One region of the Novosphingobium decolorationis genome, then DNA from elsewhere that is predicted to be linked to it. Evidence: riboswitches for the same ligand, from Rfam matches in the RefSeq annotation. Region 1 holds a riboswitch; each other region holds the start of a gene.
What was found. Region 1 has a riboswitch for cobalamin ahead of HT578_RS19565 (TonB-dependent receptor plug domain-containing protein). Riboswitches for the same ligand answer to the same signal wherever they lie in the genome.
Positions count from the first base shown of each region.

Region 2: it holds a riboswitch for cobalamin, as region 1 does, so the genes downstream of both, HT578_RS14950 (cobaltochelatase subunit CobN) here and HT578_RS19565 (TonB-dependent receptor plug domain-containing protein) in region 1, are expected to answer to the same signal.
Region 3: it holds a riboswitch for cobalamin, as region 1 does, so the genes downstream of both, HT578_RS04840 (TonB-dependent receptor plug domain-containing protein) here and HT578_RS19565 (TonB-dependent receptor plug domain-containing protein) in region 1, are expected to answer to the same signal.

Region 1 covers NZ_CP054856.1:4,207,783-4,214,945, reverse strand. The annotation lists gene HT578_RS19575 (FecCD family ABC transporter permease) at 1-28, opposite strand, end outside; gene HT578_RS19570 (ABC transporter substrate-binding protein) at 25-996, opposite strand; gene HT578_RS19565 (TonB-dependent receptor plug domain-containing protein) at 993-2,873, opposite strand; cobalamin riboswitch at 2,984-3,185, opposite strand; gene HT578_RS19560 (cell wall hydrolase) at 3,449-4,600, shown strand; gene HT578_RS19555 (hypothetical protein) at 4,727-5,101, shown strand; gene mdh (malate dehydrogenase) at 5,558-6,520, shown strand; gene sucD (succinate--CoA ligase subunit alpha) at 6,635-7,163, shown strand, end outside.
Region 2 covers NZ_CP054856.1:3,211,873-3,219,035, forward strand. The annotation lists gene HT578_RS14945 (glycosyl transferase) at 1-1,222, shown strand, start outside; cobalamin riboswitch at 1,370-1,561, shown strand; gene HT578_RS14950 (cobaltochelatase subunit CobN) at 1,665-5,804, shown strand; gene HT578_RS14955 (MotA/TolQ/ExbB proton channel family protein) at 5,801-6,250, shown strand; gene HT578_RS14960 (hypothetical protein) at 6,243-6,512, shown strand; partial or broken gene HT578_RS14965 (IS5/IS1182 family transposase) at 6,705-6,830, shown strand; gene betA (choline dehydrogenase) at 6,941-7,163, opposite strand, start outside.
Region 3 covers NZ_CP054856.1:1,060,153-1,067,315, forward strand. The annotation lists gene HT578_RS04815 (threonine-phosphate decarboxylase) at 1-220, opposite strand, end outside; gene HT578_RS04820 (adenosylcobinamide-GDP ribazoletransferase) at 217-930, opposite strand; gene HT578_RS04825 (histidine phosphatase family protein) at 927-1,508, opposite strand; gene cobT (nicotinate-nucleotide--dimethylbenzimidazole phosphoribosyltransferase) at 1,505-2,524, opposite strand; gene HT578_RS04835 (DUF1636 domain-containing protein) at 2,521-2,940, opposite strand; gene HT578_RS04840 (TonB-dependent receptor plug domain-containing protein) at 2,940-4,871, opposite strand; cobalamin riboswitch at 5,095-5,282, opposite strand; cobalamin riboswitch at 5,345-5,550, shown strand; gene HT578_RS04845 (hypothetical protein) at 5,779-6,363, shown strand; gene cobO (cob(I)yrinic acid a,c-diamide adenosyltransferase) at 6,360-6,995, shown strand; gene HT578_RS04855 (cobyrinic acid a,c-diamide synthase CobB) at 6,992-7,163, shown strand, end outside.

The sequences.
Region 1 (7,163 bases):
ACAACAGGTTGAGGCGAAACTGGGTCATGTGTCCTTCTGCACAAAGCCCCTTGCGTGCCCCGCGTCCTCTGCGCCTTCGCGCGTGTCCCCGTGACGGCCAAGCCAGGCGCGGCGCGCGCGGCCCAGCCGGTCGAGCAGGCGGGGCACGGTCGGTCCGCCACACCAGATCAGCGAGCGCGAGAGCGGGATGCGCAGCGTGTTCTTCATATCGGCCAGAACCGGATGATGGAGCATGCGGTCCTCCTCGGCCAGCGGATTGCCGACCGCGAATATAACGCGCGGCGGATCGGCAAGCACCTGTTCAAGAGGCAGAAACTCAGCCTGCCCAAGCCCGCGTGCACCCGCGCTGTTGACGAAGCCGGAATGTTCAAGAAGGTCCACCACCAGGGTGTCGTTGCCTGCGACCAGCCCCGCCGATTCCCAGACCAGCGAGGGAACCGGGGTCCAGTCCGCCGGCGCGGCGTTGCGCCTGAGCGCGTCGTCAATCCGCGCGACAAGCCGTTCGCCTGCCGCCTTGTCCCCGCTCAACTCGGCCAGCATGCGCACCTGCTCACGTGCGCCCTCCACGTCCGAGACGATGGGTTCAAGGACAACGCGGATGCCCAGATCGCGCAAGGCGTTGGCGGTCGGCGGGGCGAGGAAGCTCCCTGCCACAACGACATCGGGTGCGAGCGCGGCAACCTCTTCGACCGAGCCCGAGACCCCGCGGTAGCGCGCGGCAGCCTCCAGCCCCATCGAGGTGCTGGAGGGATCGTGGCTGTAACCGGAAATCGCGAGCAGCTGGCCGGGCGCGGTGACCTCGGCCAGGATGGCATCGGTGCAGGGGTTGAGCGAGACGATGCTCGGCCGCTTCCCCCCCGAGGACGCCCCTTCCCCCTGCTCCTGCGGACGCGCGGGCGCGCCGCTGCACGCGCTCAGCAGCAGCGAGCCAAGGAGCGCCCAGCCTGCGCGCGCCGCAGCGGCACGCCAGGAAGCAGGAGGAATGGTACAGGTCACATCTTCACGCGCACACCCGCATAGGCCGAGCGGCCCGGCGTGCCGTAGGTGCGCACCACTTCGTAGTGCTCGTCAAAGAGGTTCTCCATGCGCGCGAAGACCTCGACGTTCTGCGTGACCGCGAAGGACCCGCGCAGGTTCACGACCGTGTTGCCTTCGACCCACTGGGCGTTGTCCAAATCATCCCAGCGCCCGCCTCCAACACGCAGTTCAGCGCCAAGGCGAAGCCCGCCGAACTCGTTCACGTCCCAGCGCTTATCGAGACTTACGGTCATGTTGTTCTTCGCACGCCGCGCAAGGCGATACCCCGTGGTCCCGTTCTTTGCATCAAGATAGGTGTACGCAAGGTTCAGGTCGAAACCTTGCCAGTCATGGACCTGCATGGCCACTTCCAAACCCTTCGCTCGCGCGCGGGAGATATTGAAATAGGCCCCTTCCCAGGTATAGAAATCAATTGTCCTGTATTCGATCTGGTTCTTGGCCTTGCGATCAAAGTAGTTCACGGACAGCACACCGTGGCCTTCCGCGAAGGGCTGTTCGATACCCACGTCCCAGCTCTTCGACGTTTCCGGGTCGAGCTGCTGAGAACCGATATTAGTGAATAGCTGGTAGAGCGACGGCGCCTTGAAGCCCTCGCCATAGCTGGCCCGGATCACAGGCCCTTCGTCACCCGCAAAGGCATAGACGCCATTCGCGGCAAAAGTCGTGCGGTCCCCGAACTGCGAATTGTCATCGTAGCGCAGGCCACCATTGAGCGTGAGGCCGGTGACCGGGCGCAGCGTCAGATTGGCAAAAAGGCTGTCGATGCTCATCGAGTCGTTCGAAGCTGAGACTACCCCGCTATAAGTAAACGCGCCATTGAAGTTCTGCTTCTCCGTCTCCGCACCGACCAGAACGCTGACAAACGTAATCGGTGTAAATTCGAGCTGCCCCTCGAAGCGCTCTGTTTTGCCGTTGGTCTCGTTCGTGCCATTTTCCCTTGCGTCCGAGATGCGGCGCGTGTCGACCACGCCATAACCCACGCGCGCGTGCAGGCGGTCATCGAGCCCGGCGTAGCGGATGTTGGCATAGCCCGTCAGATCGCGCTTGAACCCGACATTGAGCGCGTCGGCTCCGGTATTGTCGTAGTCGTAGTTGGCGCGGGTCCAGAAGGTGCCGCCGTCGATGGAGAGGCCCTCGGTCAGTTCCACCTGCGCGCGGGCATTCAGGCTCTTGCTTTCAAAGCCGTCCTTCTCGGTGGCGCCGCGATCCTCGTTGAAGGCGGAATAGCCATCGCCCTTGAGCCAGTTGCCGCCCACCGTCAGGCCGACCGGGCCGACCAGGCCCGCTGCCGAGGCCGAGACCTGGCGGCGATCACGCCAGCCATATTCAGCGCTCGCGCGGCCGTGCCACTCTTCCTCGGGACGCTGGGTGACAAGGTTGATGACACCGCCGATGGCCCGGCTGCCGTAGAGCACGCCCGAGGACCCGCGCACCACCTCGACCCGGTCGAACTGGGCGATGGTGAGCGCACCGAAGTCAAAACCGCCGCCCACGTCGCCCGGATCGTTGACGCGCACGCCGTCGATCAGGACCAGGCTCTGCGCGTTGTCGGCGCCGCGGATGAACACGCTGGAAGGCTGGCCGAAGCCGCCCGAATTGGTGACCTGCAGGCCCGGCAGGCGCGACAGCACTTCGCTGGCGGTGGTCGCCTGGGTGCGCTCGATGTCCTCGCGCGTCACCACGCTGACCGACTGGCCGACCTGGCTGAGCGGGACCTCGGTGCGCGTCGCGGCGACCACGATCGTCTCGTCGAGCGGTCCGGCCTCGGCGGCCTGCGCACAGACAGGTGCGAGGACCACGCCCAATGCGGCGCCCACGAAATAACGGCTCTTCATGTCATACCCCTTCCGGAACCCCCTGAACGTGTGGCCGTTCATGGCGGAAGGATCGCGCCGGTCCCGAAGTGGCGCCCCATACCGCTGCCCTCCGGTCCCCTCGCCCGGTTTGCAAACGACGACCCCGGGCAGGTCTCCTGGCTTTCCGGATCGATGCATCCCCGTCCGGCCTTCCCGATTGCTCAGTGGCGCGAATGGAGGGGATGCTCCCCGGTCACAGTTGCGGGGGCAGCGCCGGAGTTGCAACCGGCTTCCCTCTTAGGCCTGCCCCCGCGTCAACGCGGGCAGGCAACCCGTGGCGTGCGCGCGGCCTTTAGGTGCGCCATGGGGAAATTGCAACTCAAAGACCTCTCGCCCTGCAATCCTTGCGCGGAACCATCTTGGCAGCTTGCAGAGGCTTTCTTAAAGCCTTTCCCCTAATCTGACGAACCTCGATCCATGTACCGAGGTGGGACGCGCCTCACAGGCGTGACCGCGACCCACGATGCGTATTGTATAGAGAGTGCCGCCAACGCTCGCCCCCCTGCCCGATATGGGGAGGGGGCAGGCGAACCAAGGATCCGGAACGAAACCCCATGTCGCGCGTGCCTGCCCTGCCCGATTTACGCGATGGCCGCCCTGCCGACTTCCAGGGGCGCTTTGCCCGCAAGCGCCGGGCCCGCCGGTTCACCACCCGCACCGCCGCACCGCGCCGCGCCTATACCAGGCGGATCGGAACCGTACTCTCGTTGGCCGCCCTGACCGCCTTTGCCATGCCCGGCACCTGGGAGCGCTTCCGCATCGCCAACGCCGCCACCCAGCACCACACGCCCGATCCGATGCCGTTCGAGCAGGCGGGGGCCAGCTTCCCGGGCTCGGCGTTCTACTATCTCGAAGCGGACAAGGCCGTCCAGGGTGATGGCCTGGCGGGCACGATTGTCGGGCACGCCATCGGCCAGAACCCTACGGCACAGCCCCTCCACGTCCTCGACCTGCCCTTCACCAGTTCGCCGACCGACCGCTCCCGCGCGCTGCAATGCCTGACCAGCGCGATCTACTACGAAGCCGCGAGCGAGCCCGACGCCGGACAGCGCGCCGTCGCCCAGGTCGTCCTCAACCGCCTCGCGCACCCCAGTTATCCCGACACCGTGTGCGGCGTTGTCTACGAAGGCTCCGAGCTCGCCACGGGCTGCCAGTTCTCCTTCACCTGCGATGGCTCCCTGTCCCGTCGTCCGGCGACCTACTTCTGGAACCGCGCCGAAACGGTGGCGAGGGGCGCGCTGTCGGGCGATGTCTATGCCCCCGCCGGTCTCGCGACCCATTACCATACGCTTCAAGTGGCGCCGTACTGGGCCTCCAGCCTCCAGCCCCTGACGACCATTGGCGCCCACCGGTTCTACAGCTTCAAGGGCGCCGCCGGCCGTGCGGCCACGTTCCGCTACTTCTATACGGGTATGGAACCGGCAAGCGAACGCCGCAGAACCGCGGCCGATGCCCTGACGCCCACCACCGAAACCCAAAGCGATCCGACCGTGATCCAGCAAGCCTACGAGGACCTCGCGAGGGCGCTCATCCCGCCACCTGCGGTCGGCACATCGGGGAGCGCCCCCCTGTCCGCGACGGCTTTCCCGTCTGAGCCGGCGGCCGATGGACTTCCCGCAGGCGCCCGCGTGCGCCCCGAATATCGCAACTCGGGGCGCTGGATCGAACACGACCGCAGCACTCCGAGGCCTCCCGAGGCGCCGTAAACCATTTGGAAACCATAGCCCCACACAAAGACTTAGCGCCTTGAGTGATAGGGATTCTCTAACGGACCCGCTCTTACGGAGCAGAGGAACCGGACTCTGGAGAAACGGAAAGGCCTCGACCACAAAATGGCAATACGCTTCGCAGCTGCGAAAGGACGAGCCATCCCCTTCCTCGAACGCATGCAGTGCGTCTCGGCCCCGCTCGACAGCACCAACGACAACGCCGACCGCAAATGCCGCTCAGGCTCGATCGACGTCTCGATCGTCTCGCGCGAGTTCGACCGGACTCCCGCGCCCGCGAACGACGAGACCCTTCTGGCCGAAGCGCTTCAGCACTTCGCCCGGCACGGCCTGTCCGCGGCCGAGCATGCCCGCCACAACGCCCAGGCCGCGCGCCTCGTGGGCGATACGCGCTCGTGCACCTGGTGGATCTCGATCTGCCGCCAGCTCGACCGCCGCATGGCCGAACAGTTTGAAAGCCACCTCGCCACCGGCTTCTGAAGCCTTCCGGCAAACCGCCCTTCCGAAGCCCCTTTGCCCTACGGCCGAGGGGCTTTTTCGTGCCCCCGCCCCGGAGACGCAAAGCAACAGACCGACGCCACGGGGCGACTCGGACCATCCATCTTGCGAGCATCGCACAAGCCCTGCACACTTGCGCAACGAACTTGGCCTAATCCGGACCGCCGGGGCCATCCGGCCAGGCCTACGCCGCCCGCCCGGCATACGGAAACCCGCCGAAATACGTTCCCAAAACCGCAGCAACACGCCTTAATGCAATTGCGAACTATTATCATAAAAACCTCCGAATTCGGCGGTTCTTGCGCCCTTTCCCGGTTGCAATGTCCCCCCGAGAGGACTAGGGCCGCGATTGCAAGTACCCGGTGCCTGCCTTTCGCGGGATGAAGCAGGCTCCCTTTTCGTCCGTCAATCCCGCCTTGGGAAGGACAAGCACGCATCATGGCACGTAAGAAGATTGCCCTCATCGGCGCCGGCAACATCGGCGGCACCCTCGCGCACCTCGCGGCGCAGAAGGAACTGGGCGACGTCGTCCTGTTCGACATCGCCGAAGGCATTCCGCAGGGCAAGGCACTCGACCTGTCGCAGTGCGGTCCGGTTGAGGGCTTCGACGCCCAGATCACCGGCACCAACGACTACGCCGACATCGCAGGCGCCGACGTCATCATCGTCACCGCCGGCGTGCCCCGCAAGCCGGGCATGAGCCGCGACGACCTGCTCGGCATCAACCTCAAGGTCATGAAGGCCGTGGGCGAAGGCATCAAGGAGCACGCTCCCGAAGCATTCGTGATCTGCATCACCAACCCGCTCGACGCGATGGTCTGGGCGCTGCGCGAATTCTCAGGGCTCCCGCACAACAAGGTCGTCGGCATGGCCGGCGTTCTCGACTCGGCCCGCTTCTCGACCTTCCTCGCCTGGGAGTTCGGTGTCTCGGTCCGCGACGTCACCTCGTTCGTGCTCGGCGGCCACGGCGACACGATGGTCCCGGTTGTCGACTACTCGACCGTCAAGGGCATCCCCGTTCCCGACCTCATCAAGATGGGCAAGACCACCCAGGAGCGCATCGACGCCATCGTCAAGCGCACCGCGGGCGGCGGCGGCGAGGTTGTCTCGCTGCTGAAGACCGGCTCGGCCTTCTACGCTCCGGCCGCCTCGGCGATCTCGATGGCCGAGAGCTACCTGCTCGACCAGAAGCGCGTCCTGCCCTGCGCCGCCTTCCTCGAAGGCCAGTACGGCGTTGACGGCATGTACGTCGGCGTTCCCGTCAAGATCGGCGCCGAAGGCGTCGAGGAAGTCATCGAGATCGCTCTCGACGACACCGCCAAGGCAGGCCTGCAGGTCTCGATCGACGCGGTCAAGGAACTGGTCGCGGCCTGCAAGGGCATCGACGAAACGCTCGCCTGAGCAAATACACTTGTGTGTTGCGGACCGGAGCCTCTGGTCCGCGACATACATTACTCCTAGTACACCGGACCCCGGCCTTTGAGGCCGCTCCAGCCCAGGAACAGGAATAACCCTATGTCCATTCTCGTCGACAAGAATACCAAGGTCATCACGCAGGGTATGACCGGCAAGACCGGCAGCTTCCATACCCAGGCCGCGCTTGACTATGGCACCCAGATGGTTGCCGGCGTGACCCCCGGCAAGGGCGGTACCGATCACCTGGGCCTGCCCCAGTTCGATACCGTGGCCGAGGCCAAGGCCGTCACCGGCGCCAACGCCTCGTGCGTCTATGTTCCGCCCTCGGGCTGCGCGGACGCCATCCTCGAAGCCATCGATGCCGAGATCGAACTGATCGTCGCCATCACCGAGGGTGTTCCCGTGCTCGACATGGTTCGCGTGAAGCGCGCCCTTTCGGGTTCGAAGTCGCGCCTCATCGGCCCCAACTGCCCTGGCCTGCTCACCCCCGGTGAGTGCAAGATCGGCATCATGCCCGCCAACATCTTCTCGAAGGGTTCGGTCGGCGTGGTCTCGCGCTCGGGCACGCTGACCTACGAAGCCGTGTTCCAGACCACCAACGCGGGCCTTGGCCAGACCACGGCCGTCG
Region 2 (7,163 bases), 1.0 Mb from region 1:
CGGTTCGCATCAGTTCCTCCATTTTCTGCCAGTCGCGTTCGAGCTGGAGCAATCAAGGCAGTGCAAGGTACGGATCTTTGCACCGACGTCCGACGATGCGCACGGCATCGCGGCATTGGCCGACAAGCTGGCCATGCCGCTGCCTGAGATCGTGATCATGAAGATGCCAGGTACTCTGCAGGCTGTGCTGCCGCCTGCGGCGCAGAAAACCGCGAAACTGATGCTGGCGGCAAACCGCATCCGCGATTGCGATGCCATCCTGTGCGCAGAGCGGACGAGCACGATCCTCAAGCGACTACCCGGCCACTGTCCTCCCCTGTTCCATATTCCACATGGGGCCGGCGATCGTGCCGTGGGTTTTGAAGACCGGTTCCGTCATTTCGACAAGGTCTTTGTGGCAGGGGCTAAGGACCGTGAGCGACTGATTGCCGGAGGACGCTGCACGCCGGAAAGGTGTGTGATCGGGGGGCCTGTAAAACTGGCGGCATCGATGCGGGCCGGCTTGAGGCCTCAGCCGCTGTTTCCCGATGACAGGCCTGTCATTCTCTACAACCCGCATTTTCATCGCCGCATGGGTTCGGGCCCTATCATGGCGCGCCGACTAGTGAATGCAGTCTGCGCATCGGATCGCTACAACCTTGTGATTGCACCGCATATTCGCATGGCACGGCACTGGAGCGATGCCCGAAAGCAGGCTTGGCAGGCACTCGCCGTGAAGGACCGCGTGCTTGTCGATCTGGGGTCGGAGCGGTCGGTGGACATGACCTACACAATGGCGGCCGACCTCTACGTCGGCGATGTCAGCAGCCAGATCTACGAGTATCTGGTTCGCCCGCGGCCGTGCTTGTTCATGAACGGCCACGATGCCGCATGGCAGGGCAATCCTGATTATGCGATGTGGGACTTTGGCCCGGTGATCGAGCCCGACGATGATCTGGAGAGGGCGATCCGAAATGCGTTTGAAAGCTGGCCCGCCTATCGTGCTTTGCAGGTAAAACGTACAGAGGCCGCTTTTGACGGAATCGTACGAGATGAGGCTGGCAATGCAGGCTTTGCAGGGGCGGAGCCGTGCCAGCGCATCGCCCACATGATCACCCATTATCTAAGCAATGCGGAACCGGTGAGGGCAACCCGGGAAGGACGAACGGTGCGATCTCATTGGGTCACGCCGGGCCATGATCGGGATTACACAGCAAAGGCTGCTCCAGGCGCATCACTTTAGCGCCAGCAGTGGCCGCTTTCCCGTCTTCATCGTGTACGAGCGGGTATGTGCCCGTCTTCCGCTACCGGCTTAAGTTCCTTTTCAAGCTTCACCAAGTTTGTGCAGCGGCCTGCCCCAGGCACACTCTGGACAAGACGCGGGGCTGCCGATATCCCACGCGGCGACGGTGCCTCGGGAAACCGGGGTGAAAAGGGAAGCCGGTTCCAATCCGGCGCTGTGCCCGCAACTGTGCGCGGTGAGCCTCGCGTCAATCCACTGGATCACTTCGGATCCGGGAAGGTGACGCGGACAGGGCTAAGACCCGCAAGCCAGGAGACCTGCCGTCGCCGTCGTCCATGCACTCGACCGGGACCAGTCGCAGGCATCGGAAGGTTCCGCCGTGACGACACCGTAGTTGGCTTGCCGTGCGATCCTGTTCGGGATTGCGCGGGGGAAAAGGTGTGTGTCGTTGCGCAAGGGTCTTGTCGCCGTGCTGCTGTTGGCAGTCGGATTGTTCGCCGTCTGGATGATCGCCGGGCCGGGTCTGGGCCCGAGGCGTGTGCTGTTCGGGCTCATCTCCGCCCGCAACTCGCAGGTCGCGGCGGACGCGGCCAAGGCGCTGATCGAGGCCGATCCGGGCACGCGTATCGTCCTGCGCACGCCCGAACAGGCGCGCGCCCTGTCCGACGACGAGATGGCCGGGCTCATGCAGGACGCCGACGGGATTCTCCTGGCCGGCGTCTTCGGGGACGACGCCGCGCGGGTGGCGCGGATCGTCAAGGCGCGCGGGCTCGACGTCCCGGTGCACGGCGTGAGCGTGTCGAGCGACCTTTCGTCGGCTCTCCTTGAGCGGATGGCGCACCGGACAGGATCGCCCAAAGCGGCCCGTGCGCTCCATGCCAAGGAGGAAAGCTACTGGCAGGCCCGCGGCACCGAAAACCTTGTGAACCTGTTCGCATGGCTGTTGGGCGACGCCGCCGAACGCAGGGCCGTGCCTGCACCACGGCCAATCCCCCCGATCCGCTTTGGCGCGCGCCAGGGCGCGAAGGACGCTCCGCTGGTCGTCGTCCTCGACTACGAGACCGGCGACCAGGCGGGGGACCGCGACACCCACAAGGAACTGTGCAAGGCCGTGGTTGCCAGGCACCTTGCCTGCCAGTCGCTGTTTGCGGACTGGGGAGCGCCGACCGCCGACGCGCTTGAGCAGCTCAAGGCGCGCCATCCTGCCGCGCTCGTGACACTGGCCGATTTCGCGCTGGGCGGCTCGGAGCGCGAGCGCGCCACCGCCGCGCTCGCGAGTCTGGGCGTTCCGGTCCTCAAGGCGATCCGCAGCGACAAGATGGGTGAGAGCGAATGGCGCTCCAGCGCCGAGGGTCTCCCCTCGAAAAGTGTCTACTACCGCATCGCCATGCCCGAACTGTCGGGCGCGAGCCAGCCCGCGGTACTGGCGCTCGCGGCGGCACCCCGGATCGATCCTCTCACCGGGATCGAGATCCGCCTGAGCCGCCCCGTCGCCCCTGAAATCGACGCGGTGGCCCGGCGGCTGGAGGGCTGGGTGCGCCTGCAGAGCAAGTCCAATGCCGCCAAGCACGTGGCGATCATCTATTACAACCACCCTCCCGGACGCCATAATATCGGGGCCGACAATCTCGACGTGCCCGCCTCGCTGCTCGAGATTCTGCGCCGCATGAAGGCCGAGGGCTATACCACCGGCCCCTTGCCGAAGAGCCCCGACCTGCTCCTTCGCCAGCTGCAAGATCATGGCATCAACCTGCCCGGCGACCCAGAGGCGCTGCGCCGGATGGGCAAGACCTCCGCGCTGCACCTCTCGCTCGCGGACTACCGCCACTTCTTCCAGGCTCTGCCCGATCATATCCGTGACGAAATGGTGGGCGGTCCTCTGTCCGCGCTGGCCGTGGACGTGCGCGAAGCGATCCGGGATCAGCGACCCGAGGCGGCGAGCGAGGCCGTCGACCAGGTCCTCAAGGATCTCGACTTCGTGATCGAGGGCACCCCCGGGGAGCGTGGGCGCAAGGCCAAACGTCTCTCCACGGACTTGCGTGCCGCCTATGGCCGCTACATCGCGGGCGAGCACGATGCGCGTGAAACACAGACGCTCACCCGCGCCTTGCAGGCGCTCGCGATAGAAGGAGTGGCAGGCTGGGGCCCGGCGCCCGGCAAAGTGATGAGCGTCGACGGCGGCTTCGTGCTGCCCGCGCTCCGGTTCGGCAACGTGCTGATCGGCCCCCAGCCCCCGCGCGGTTGGGAAACCGAGGAAGCGCTGCTGCACGCCAACCGCAGCGTGCCCCCGCCCCACCAGTACCTCGCCTATTACGAAGCGCTGCGCCGCAACTTCGGGCCGGACGCGATCATTCATCTGGGACGGCACTCGACCTACGAGTTTCTGCCCGGTGCCCAGACAGGTCTCGCGCGCGAGAGCTATTCGCGGCTTGTCGCAGGCGATGTCCCGGGGCTCTATCCCTATATTGTCGATGGTGTGGGCGAAGGGCTCCAGGCCAAGCGCCGGGGGCTGGCCGTCGTCATCGATCACCTTACTCCGCCGCTGGCCGCGACGCCGCTCTATGATGACCTGCTCGGACTGCGCCAGCTGGTCGAGAGCTACGAAAGCAGCGACAGTTCCTCCGACGGCGAGATGGCACGGCACCGCGCGCTCGAACGTATCCGGGCGAGCGTGCGCAAGCTGGGCATGGACAGCGCCATCGTCGCCGAGATCCGCGAGGAACGCGGGGATGACAGCGTTGCTTTCGAGCACATCGACGCCGAGCTTCTTGTCCACGAAACCGGGCACATGCTGACCCGGATGCAGGAGGACTTCATGCCGATGGGGCTCCACGTCTTCGGACGACCCTGGAACGACACGGCCGTAGACACGATGCTCCAATCCATGGGGGACCGCGAGGCCGAAGCGGCCCTGCGCGCCTCTCCAAAGGCTGAGATGGACGCTCTTCTCGCCGGGCTCGACGGGCGTTTCGTGGTTCCCGGGCCGGGCAACGATCCGCTGCGCTCGCCGCAGAGCCTGCCAACGGGACGCAACTTCTACGGCATCGATTCCAGCCTGGTCCCCGACCGCATCGCCTGGGATGTCGGCGCCGCCATGGCGCGCAGGCCCGCTCCCGCAAAAGGCGGCCGCGCGGTCGTGCTGTGGGCCTCGGACACGGTGCGCGACGGCGGTGTAACCATGGCCTTTGGCCTGTCGCTGCTGCGCGTCGAGCCGGTCTGGAACAGCCGGGGCATCCTGACCGGACTGAAGCGGCGTCCCGCAAGCCGGAACGCCCCGCGCGAGGACGTGACATTCGTGACCTCGGGGCTCTTCCGTGACCTTTATGGAGAGCAGCTCAAGTGGCTCGACAAGGCTAGCCTGCTCGCACTCGACGCGTCCTCGCGTACGATTGCGCACTCGCACCCCGAACTCGCGGACGCGCTTGAAAGCGCGCTGGCCCCGCTCGGTGAACTGCGCGCGCCGGGACGCGAGAGCCTGGCTGCAAACCGCATCGCCGCCGCCTGGGTCAAGACCATGACCGAGGACGAGAGCGCGCCCACACCCGAGCGCGCCCGCGCTGCCACGCTGCGCGTGTTCGGTCCGGCGTCCGGGGAATACGGCGCGGGCGTCAACCGGCTGGCCGAGCGCTCGGGTTCATGGTCGGATCGCAAGGCGGTGGCCCGGGTCTACCAGGGACGGATCGGCCACGCCTACGGTGTCGGCCTCGATGGACAAAGCCACGCGCTCGCCTTTCGCCAGCGACTTGCAGGGATCACGCAGACCTTCCTTGGCCGATCGAGCAACCTCTACGGACTGGTCGATAACAACGACGCCTTCGACTATCTGGGCGGTCTCAACCTTGCGGTGGAGCAGGCCAGCGGCAAGACCCCGGATGGCTATATCATCGACGCCAGCGATCCGAAGGCGCCCGACATGGCCCCGCTCAAGGTCGCGATCCTTACCGAGCTGCGCGCACGCCAGCTCAATCCGGCCTGGATCAAGTCGCTCATCCCGCACGGCTATGCCGGTGCGCGCACGATGAACTTCGCCTTCTTCGAGAATCTGTGGGGCTGGGAAGTGACCGATCCCAATCTCGTGCCGGATGCCATCTGGGACGATGTCTACCAGACCTACGTGAAGGATCGCCACGGCGTCGGCGTCGAGAGCTTCCTCGACGAACCCGACAATCGCCCGGTCAAGGCCAACATGCTCGCGGTCATGCTGGTCGCCGCGCACAAGGGCTACTGGAAGGCCGACGACGCGACGGTGGCCGATCTCGCACACCGCTTCGTTACCACGATTGCGAAAGCCGGACTTCCCGGCAGCGGGCACACCAGTCCCGATCATCCCATGTTCGGGTGGGTGCGCACCAAGGTGTCGCCGGTTGATGCCAAGGCGCTCGACGGCGTGCTCGCAAGGGCCCGGGGCGAAACCGCGTCGACCTCACAGACATCCCCCCCACCCCAAGAGATGCACGAGGTCCGCCCGCTCGACCGGCTTGCCGAAGCCGCCACCAGCGGCCCGGGCCTCGCGCTCCTGCTTGCCGTTCTGCTTGCCTTGTTCCTCACAGGCCTTGCCTGGAGCCGGAGACTACCTCGATGACCACGTCGCTCGACCAGGCCCTGCACGCACTTGTCGGCCTCCTGCTGTGGCCGGTGATCGCCGCCTTGCTGTCTCTTGCTTTCCTCGCGGTGCTCGACGCCGGGCTGGCACTGGGAGAGCGCGTGGGGGGCGCGGCGCGCCTTGCCAGGCTTAAACACGGCACCTTGGAAAACCTCGCCCGGCGACGTATCGCGCGATCCGATCTCCTGGCCAAGATCGGCCCGACGCTGGGCTTGATGGGAACCCTGATTCCGCTCGGCCCGGGCATTGCGGCGCTAGGCCGGGGCGACTTCATGGCGCTCTCGCAAGCGGTGACGACCGCGTTCGACACGACTATCGTGGGCTTGGCCGTGGGCCTTGTCGGCTATCTGACCGGGCGCCTGCGCCGCCACGGCTTTGACCTTCTGCTGAGCCGGTTGGAACAGGAGGGGGTCACCCATGCGTGATTTCACGTCGTCGCGCTTTCCCGAGGAACCCGATGCCGGACCGGACCTGCCCAACCTCGCGGATCTGATGCTGGTGTTCGCCACCGGCCTTATTGCCGCCCTGGCTGCGGCCAGCCAGCACGAGACGGCGCCTAGGCCCGTCGAAATGACGCAGGACACCTCCGCCAACACCCAGGGCCAGGTTGGCGACGGCCAGGGATTGGAAGCTGCAGGGCAAGTCTTCCGCGACCCTGCGACCGGCAAGCTCTACCTCGTCAGATAGCTTTGGTCTGCGACGCCTGTGCCGCTCAGGTGCAGTAGAACTCATGCCGGTTAGATACGTGCGTTGAACGGCTTTGTTGCGCAAATGTTTGAGGGATTCCGTGCGTAGATCCAGGCAGAAGATCGTGCTTGTCGAGATCCCTGCCAGCCCCGTTCCGGGCCGTTGCACCTGCTGATCGACAGCACGGGCTTCAAGCTGCTGGGCGAACGCATCATGGCTCGAGACTTTGATTGCCAGGTCGCCGAACTGCAATTCCGCGCCGCCATCCTCGACCGTTTCACCGCGCTCGGAAGCCCCCAAACTCAGCGTGTCGCGTGATCAATGCGTTCAAAGGCCAGCTGCTACCCTTTGGTTGATTTGCGCAACAAAGCCGAGGTCGTCCATTTTGGGATCAAGGGGCGATGACCCCTTGAGAATATCCCTGATCTTCAGCGCTGCGTGGTCTGCCAGTTCGCGCTGCGCACGAAGGGCATCTCGCTGGCGGCCAGCGTCTCGCGGCCCATCACGAGGTCCGCGCCGCGTTCGGCGAGCATGATCGTGGGTGCGTTGAGGTTGCCCGTGGTGATCGCGGGCATGGCCGAGCTGTCGATCACGCGCAGGCCCTGAACGCCGCGCACGCGCAGTTCGGGGTCCAGCACCGCCATCGGATCG
Region 3 (7,163 bases), 1.5 Mb from region 1:
ACGTGGCCGGATCGGCTCCGAAGTGGGACGCGGCTACCGCCTCAAGCCGGGTCAGGGCCGCCGGGTCGGGCAAGGCCCGCCAGTCAGGCACATAGTTCTGAGCCCCCGGCCAGGGCTCCGGATTGATACCGGTGGAAAGGTCGAGCCAGTCTTCGGGCGTACCGCCGTAGCGCGCGCAAGCCGCCGAGAGGCGCCCGCCGTGGGCCACGAAGGCGCTCACGCCAGCACCACCAGTGCCGCAAGCGTTATGGTCTCGACAAGCTCGATCCCCGCACCGTGCCCATCGCCCGAAATGCCGCCGATACGGCGCTTGAGCCAGAGCGCCCAGAGCGCGCTCGCCGGGAATACGGCCAGGAGAGCGGGCGCGAATACCAACGCGCACACCGCCAGCAAGGCGGACCAGGCAAGGCACACCGGCCAGCTTGCGCCGCTTCCAAAGCGCGTACCCATTCCGGCATGGAGCGGGGGCAGCAGCAACGTCCAGGCCATCGGTGCAATACGCGCTGCCACGGGCACGAGAACCAGCGCTGGGAGCGGCACCGTGCTCCACGCGAGGAACAGCAGAACCAGCTTGGCGAGCAATTGCAGGACGATGGCGACCACGCCGAAGCTGCCGATATGCGGGTCGGCAAGGACGGCGGACAGGCGCTCACGGTCCCCATGGGCCGCACCCGCCGCATCGGCGATGTCGCCCAGACCGTCGAGATGGAGCGCGCCGGTCATGCCGACCCAAACTAGAAGTCCGCACAGGGCGGCAAGGGCTGCGCTGTGGAGCCCCCCGGCCCAGACCGCCCCTGCAAGGCAGGCGCCGACCACAAGGCCCGCCATCGGAAACCAGCGGATCGCTCGGGCCATGTCATCGCTGGTCGCTCCCACGTCCGGCAGCGGCAGGCGCGTCATCAACTGGAGCGCAAGGATCGCTGCCTTCATGGCAAGGCATCCCCGATATCGAGCCCCACGACCTGCCCTGCCAGTGTCGAGCCCGGCCAGATCCGCAAGGTCAGGCACGCCCGATACGGCAGGTCGATGGCCCAGACGCCGTGATGGTCGAGCCCGGTCAGCACGGATAGGGCAGCGTGCATCGCGCCTGCATGTGTGACAACCAGCGCGCCGTCGTCGAGGGCCGCAAGTCCCCTGCGGACCCGGGCGCAAAGTTGCGACCAGCGCTCGCCGCCGGAAGGAGGATTTCCCTCCGGATCTTCCCAGAAGGCGGTCAGGGCCTCAACATCGATAGCCTCGGGCGCAAGGCCGTCCCAGGCACCGAAATCGAGTTCCCGCCAAACCGGGGAGGTCTCCAGTTCGAGCCCCAGCTTCTTGGCCAAACGCTGCGCCGGAAGCATCGCACGCGCAAGATCCGAACTTACCAGCCGTGTGGGCGCCACCTCCTGCACACGCTGGTGCAACACGGCGCAATCCACCACCGCGGGCGCCACGTCGCCATGCCCCCACAGCAGTCCCGGGCTCACCGGAGGGACATGGCGAACAAGGTGGATCCGCCGCACGTTCATGCGCTCCCGGCCGCCACCTCGGCCTCGGCGAAGGTCGCCATCTCGCCGTGCGCGGCCAGCGCGGCGCGCACCAGCGGCACCGCTACCGCCGCGCCGGAGCCCTCACCCAGCCGCATGCCCAGCGCGAGCAGCGGCTCGAGCCCCAGATGCTCCAGCAAGCGTCCGTGCGCGGCTTCGGCTGAGCGGTGCGCGGCCAGGCAATGGTCGGTGAACGCCGAAAAGGCCGCAGCCAGCGGCGCGATTGATGCCGAGGCGATGAACCCGTCAAGCAGCACGGGAATGCGCCGCATGCGCGCAGCCAGCATGGCGCCTGCCATCGCGGCGATCTCGCGCCCTCCAAGGCGGCGCAGGGTCTCGAAGGGATCGGTGCAGGCCCCGGCATGGAACGCCAGCGCGGCCTCGACCGCGGCGACCTTGCGCGCAACACCCGCTGCATCGAGGCCAGTACCGCGTCCGCACCAGTCGGCCGCCTCGCCTCCGAAAGCCATCGCCGCAAGCGCGGCTGCGGGGGTCGTATTGGCAATGCCCATTTCGCCCACGAAGAGAAGCTGGGTCTCCTCCTTCACCGCCTGTGCGCCTGCGTTCAGCGCAGCCAGGCAGTCCGCCTCGTCCATGGCCGGTTCGCAGGCGATATCGCCGGTCGGACGATCAAGATCGAGCGCGACGATGGAAAGATCAGCCCCGCACGCCGCCGCAAGTGCGTTGATCGCCGCCCCGCCACCCGCGAAATTGGCGACCATCTGTGCGGTCACTTCGACCGGAAAGGCGCTGACCCCGCGCGCGGCAACGCCGTGATTTCCCGCGAAGACCAACGCCTGAACCACGTCCAGCCGTGGGCGCTCGGCCCCTTGCCATCCGGCCATGAAGACCGCGATCTCCTCCAACCGCCCCAGCGATCCGGACGGCTTGGTCAGTTGGGCCTGCCGGGCGCGCGCGGCCGCGATGGCCCCGGCATCGGGCCCGGGCATCGCCGCAAGCGCATCGAGAAAGGCGGCGCGGTTCTCGAACAGGGTCATGTGCACAGGTATCCTTCGGGCGGAGTGCGGGTGATGAAGTGGCCCTTCACGCCGTCCGGCCAATGGGCGTAGCGCACCACGCCCTCCTCGCTCTCGGCATGGGCCGCCGCATAAGTCAGGATCGCGCGGGCGGCCTCGGCATCGGCCGAGAAGTCGCCCAGCACGTAGCCGACCTTGCCGGGCGCGCGGATGTGGATGGTGCAGAACCGCTTGCAGGCGAAGAGGCAAGGCATGTCCTGCACTTCGACCCCTGCGAAGGCCTCCTCAGCCGCCTTCACCTCGCGCAGGGCCGCGGCGAGGCGCGCGCCGCCGCGCAGCCCCTCACCGTCCTCGCGCGCTTCGGCGGTGTGACGACAGGTGGAGCAGACCACCACCTGCGTCGTGCCCGCCCCACTTTCCTCCAGCGCGCGCAGCATCAGAACCGACTCCGGATACCGGCGTAGACCGTGCGGCCCAGCATCCCGTAACCGCTCGCGGTTTCATAGCGTGTGTTCCCGACATTCTCGACGCGGGCCTGGAAGGTAAGCCCGGGCATCACCTCCATCTGCGCGCGCAGATCGACCAGCCAGTAATCGTCAAGCACGGTCGAACTGCTGGCGCTGGTGAAGGTCTTGCCCGAATAGCGCGCGGCGACACTGGCCCGAACCCCCGCAACGTCCACACCGCCCTCGACGTTGGCGGTATGGCGCGGTACGCGGGCGAGTTGGCGCCCATACGTCGAAGCCTCGGGCGTGCGGTCCTCGGCATTGGTCCAGGTGTAGTTGCCATCGGCGAAGAAGACGCCGAGGCGCGCCGTCGCGGCCAGCTCCAGTCCCTTCGCGTGCGCCTTGTCGACATTGGCATAGTAGCCAAAGCGCGTGGTGTCGGTGCCCGGAATGTAGCAGACCTCGGGCTGGTCGGCGCCGCTCGGGCAATAGGCAAAGTTGATGAGGTTGGTCGTGCGCCGCTCAAACCAGGTGGCCGAGGCGCGCAGGATCTCGCCCAGCCCCTGCTCGATCCCGACTTCCCAGCCCTTGGCCTGCTCGGGCTCGAGATCAGCGACGCCATAGGCCGAGAACATCTGGTAGAGCGAAGGCGCCTTGTAGCCTTCGGAATAGTTCGCGCGCACCACGGTCACGCCGTCGTTGGGCGAGTAGGCCGCGCCCGCGCTCGCCACGGTGTTGCCCCCAAAGCGCGACTGGTGGTCGTAGCGCACGCCGCCATCGAGCGTGAGCCCCTCGAGCGGGGTCACGCGCAACTGGCCGTAGAGACTGTCGGTATCGACCGCGTGGCGCGTCAGCTCATAGGGCACAAGGCTGTTTCCGGGCGAAGCGGTGGTCATGCGCTGCTCTTCGCGCTCGGCGCCGAAGAGCAGCTGCACGGCTTCGTTCAGCGTGAAGGTGCCCTGGTATTCAAAGCGGCGCAGGCGGCCATGCGCGTCGAAGGTGATCTGGCGGATGTCACGCTCAGGATCGAAGTTCTCGCGATCCGAGGTCGTCTGCGTGACCGCAAGCCGGTTGACGAGGCGCCCATCGAACAGGCCGAAGTTGAGCCCGGCATATCCCGACCATTCCTGCGTCGTGCCGAACGCATACGTATCGCCCGAAGACCCGTCGAACTCCGAACGCGCATCCGACCAGTAGCCGCGCAGGTCCAGCGACACGTCAGTGGCCAGCTTGAAGCGGGCCGACCCGCTCGCCGAGGTGCGGCGATAGCCGTCATCCTCGGTCCCGCTTGAACGGGCCGAGATGCCGTCGGTGCGGAAGGTGGAGCCCGCCACGCGCCAGTCGACAAGGTCGCTCGTGCCGCCCACGCCCGCGCGGGCCGACACGGTCTGGTTGGAGCCCGCCTCGGCGGCAAAGCTGCCTTCGAGCGGCTGGGACGCCTGCCGCGTGGTCACATTGACGACACCACCGATGGCGTTGCTGCCCCACAGGATCGACTGCGGCCCACGGAGGATCTCGATGCGCTCGGCATCGTCGAGGAACAGGTTGGAGACGTTGACGCCGCCCGCCGTCGAGGAGGGATCGGACAGGCGCATGCCGTCAATCACCATGACCGTGGTGCCATCATCCGCGCCGCGGATGCGCAGGCTGGTGCTGGTGCCGTACCCCCCGTTGCGCGAGATCGAGACACCGGGCGTGCGCAGCAGGATGTCGGTGACGGAGAAAGTCTGCGCGTCCTCGATAGCCTCCTCATCAAGCACGGTGACACTGGAGGAAACCCGCTCGGCGGCGACCGGGGTGCGCAAGGCGCTGACGTAGATCGTACCCGGAGGAGCTTCCTCTGCATGGGCGAAGGAAGGTGCGAGGACGGACAGCGGGAAAACGAGGGCCGAAACTCCGGCCAGATAGGAAAACTTCAACACGGGCGGGACAATTCCCTTCATGCAAACAACGGTTTGCCCGCCGCTTGCGCTCCGTTGTGGCAAGGAACCGCCGTATCGCAGATCTTCTGCTTTCGAGAAGAGCGCACGACCCGACGCCCCCTGCCCGGATCGCATCCGGCAAGGCGGTGGCTGTCGCTACGCGAGGGATGACCTTGACCAGTGACGGCGCGGCCCTCGAACACCCGGTGCACCCTGCCCGGATGAAGAACGACGGCGTCAGGCAGGTCTCCTGGCTCGCGGGTCAGGGCGCTCCGACCGCCTTCTCAGGACGCATGTCCCAATGGCAGATTGGCCGGATGGCTCGCCGCTTACAGTTGCAGGGGCAGCCCGGGTCTTGCACCCGGTTCCCTTTTGATCCCCTTGCGGGGAACCTGTCGCTTGGGCCCGCGAACTATAGGTCCGTTGCCCGCTGCGCAAGTGCAATATACTTGCGGGAAAGACGATGGTCGCCTAATCGTGGGGGCGCAACGGGTGCCCGAGAGGGCTTAATCGGGAAGTCCGGAAAGGTCGCCAGGAGGCGATCTGGGCCGGCACTGCTCCCGCAACTGTGACCGGGGAGCGCATCGCCACATGCCATTGGGAGGGATCTCCCGAGAAGGCGGCGAAGACGCGCTGTGAACCGGGAAGTCAGGAAACCGGCCCGATGCCGTCGTTTTTTCGCGCGGGCGGGATGAACCGGGCGGACGAGGGCCTCGCGATCTGCGGGGATACCCCTTGGCGGACGACATTCGTGTGTCGCCTCGAAGGGAGCCTGAAATTCATGCCGTACTGCTGAACTTTTTTTCGTTTTCCAGCCAAGGCCCGTTTTGTCGGCTTCCTCTGGCCGTGTCCTTGCATGGGCGCGCGCCAGCGCACCTTTCCCCTTTTCTGCAAGGAGATACCCCGCATGCACCGCTCCCCTGCCCTTTCCTCGACCCGCTTCCAGTGGACGATCTTCGCCATCCTCGCCGCTGTCATGCTGCTCACCCGCTCGCATGCGCTGACGCACATGGAGCATGTGCCCAGCACCGCGGTCGCCAGCTTCTTCGTCCTGGGCTACTTCGTGCGCCGTGCGGCGGGCTTTGCCGGCCTGTTCGGCCTTGCCTACGCGATCGACGTCGTCTCGATGTCGGTGCTGGGGGTCTCGGACTTCTGCTACACGCCCGCCTACGCCATGCTGGTCCCCGCCTACGCGGCGATGTGGATGTCCGGACGCTTTGCCGCCAACCTGCCCGAGCGCCTTTCCTCGCTTCCCACCATGGCGCTCCTCGTCGGCGGCGCAACGGTCGTCGCGCACCTTTGCTCGAGCGGCGGCTTCTACTTCCTGGGCGGACGCTATCCCGACCCGACGCTGGCCGAATTCGCGCCCCGCTTCGCACGCTACTTCCCGCGCGCCCTGGTCGCCTCGCTGACCTGGAGCGGTATTGCCGCAGCCCTCTGGGCGCTCACCCTGAGCGCACGCCCCGACCTGCGCCGCGAGGCCGCGCGGTGAGCGAGGCTTCCAGCCAACCCGAAACCGCCACGCTGAGCGAGGAGGAGCGCCGCCACAAGGTGCGCACCGCCAAGCACAAGAAGGTGGTCGACGCGCGGATCGCGGCGGCCAGGATCGACAAGGGCCTGGTGCTCGTCCTGACCGGCAACGGCAAGGGCAAGAGCTCCAGCGCCTTCGGCATGGTCGCACGTACGCTCGGCTATGGCCGCAAGGCCGCGGTGTTCCAGTTCATCAAGGGCAAGGAAGACGTGGGCGAACGCGCTTTTCTCTCGCGCCAGGACGGCGTGACCTGGGAGAATTGCGGCGAGGGCTTCACCTGGGAAACCCAGAACCGTGCGCGCGACATCGCCGCCGCACGGGCGGGCTGGGAGAAGGCCAGGGCCGCCCTCTCCGATCCCGACATCTCCCTGGTGGTGCTGGATGAACTGACCTACCTCGTCACGTATCGCTACCTCGAACTGGATGAGATCCTGCCCGCAATCCGGGGCCGCCCCGCCATGCAGCACGTGGTCATCACTGGCCGCGCGGCGCACGAGGAACTGGTCGAACTGGCCGACACGGTCAGCGCCATCCGCGACGAAAAGCACGCCTTTCGCGCGGGCGTGCGTGCGCAGGTCGGGATCGACCTGTGAGCCCCTGCGGCCCCGCAACCGAAAGTGCGCAGTGCCCTGCCCTGCTCGTCTCCGCCCCAGCCTCGGGCCAGGGCAAGACGCTGGTGACCGCCGCCCTCGCCCGCCGCCACCGGCGTGCTGGGCGGCGCGTGCGCGTCTTCAAGTGCGGGCCGGATTTCCTCGACCCGA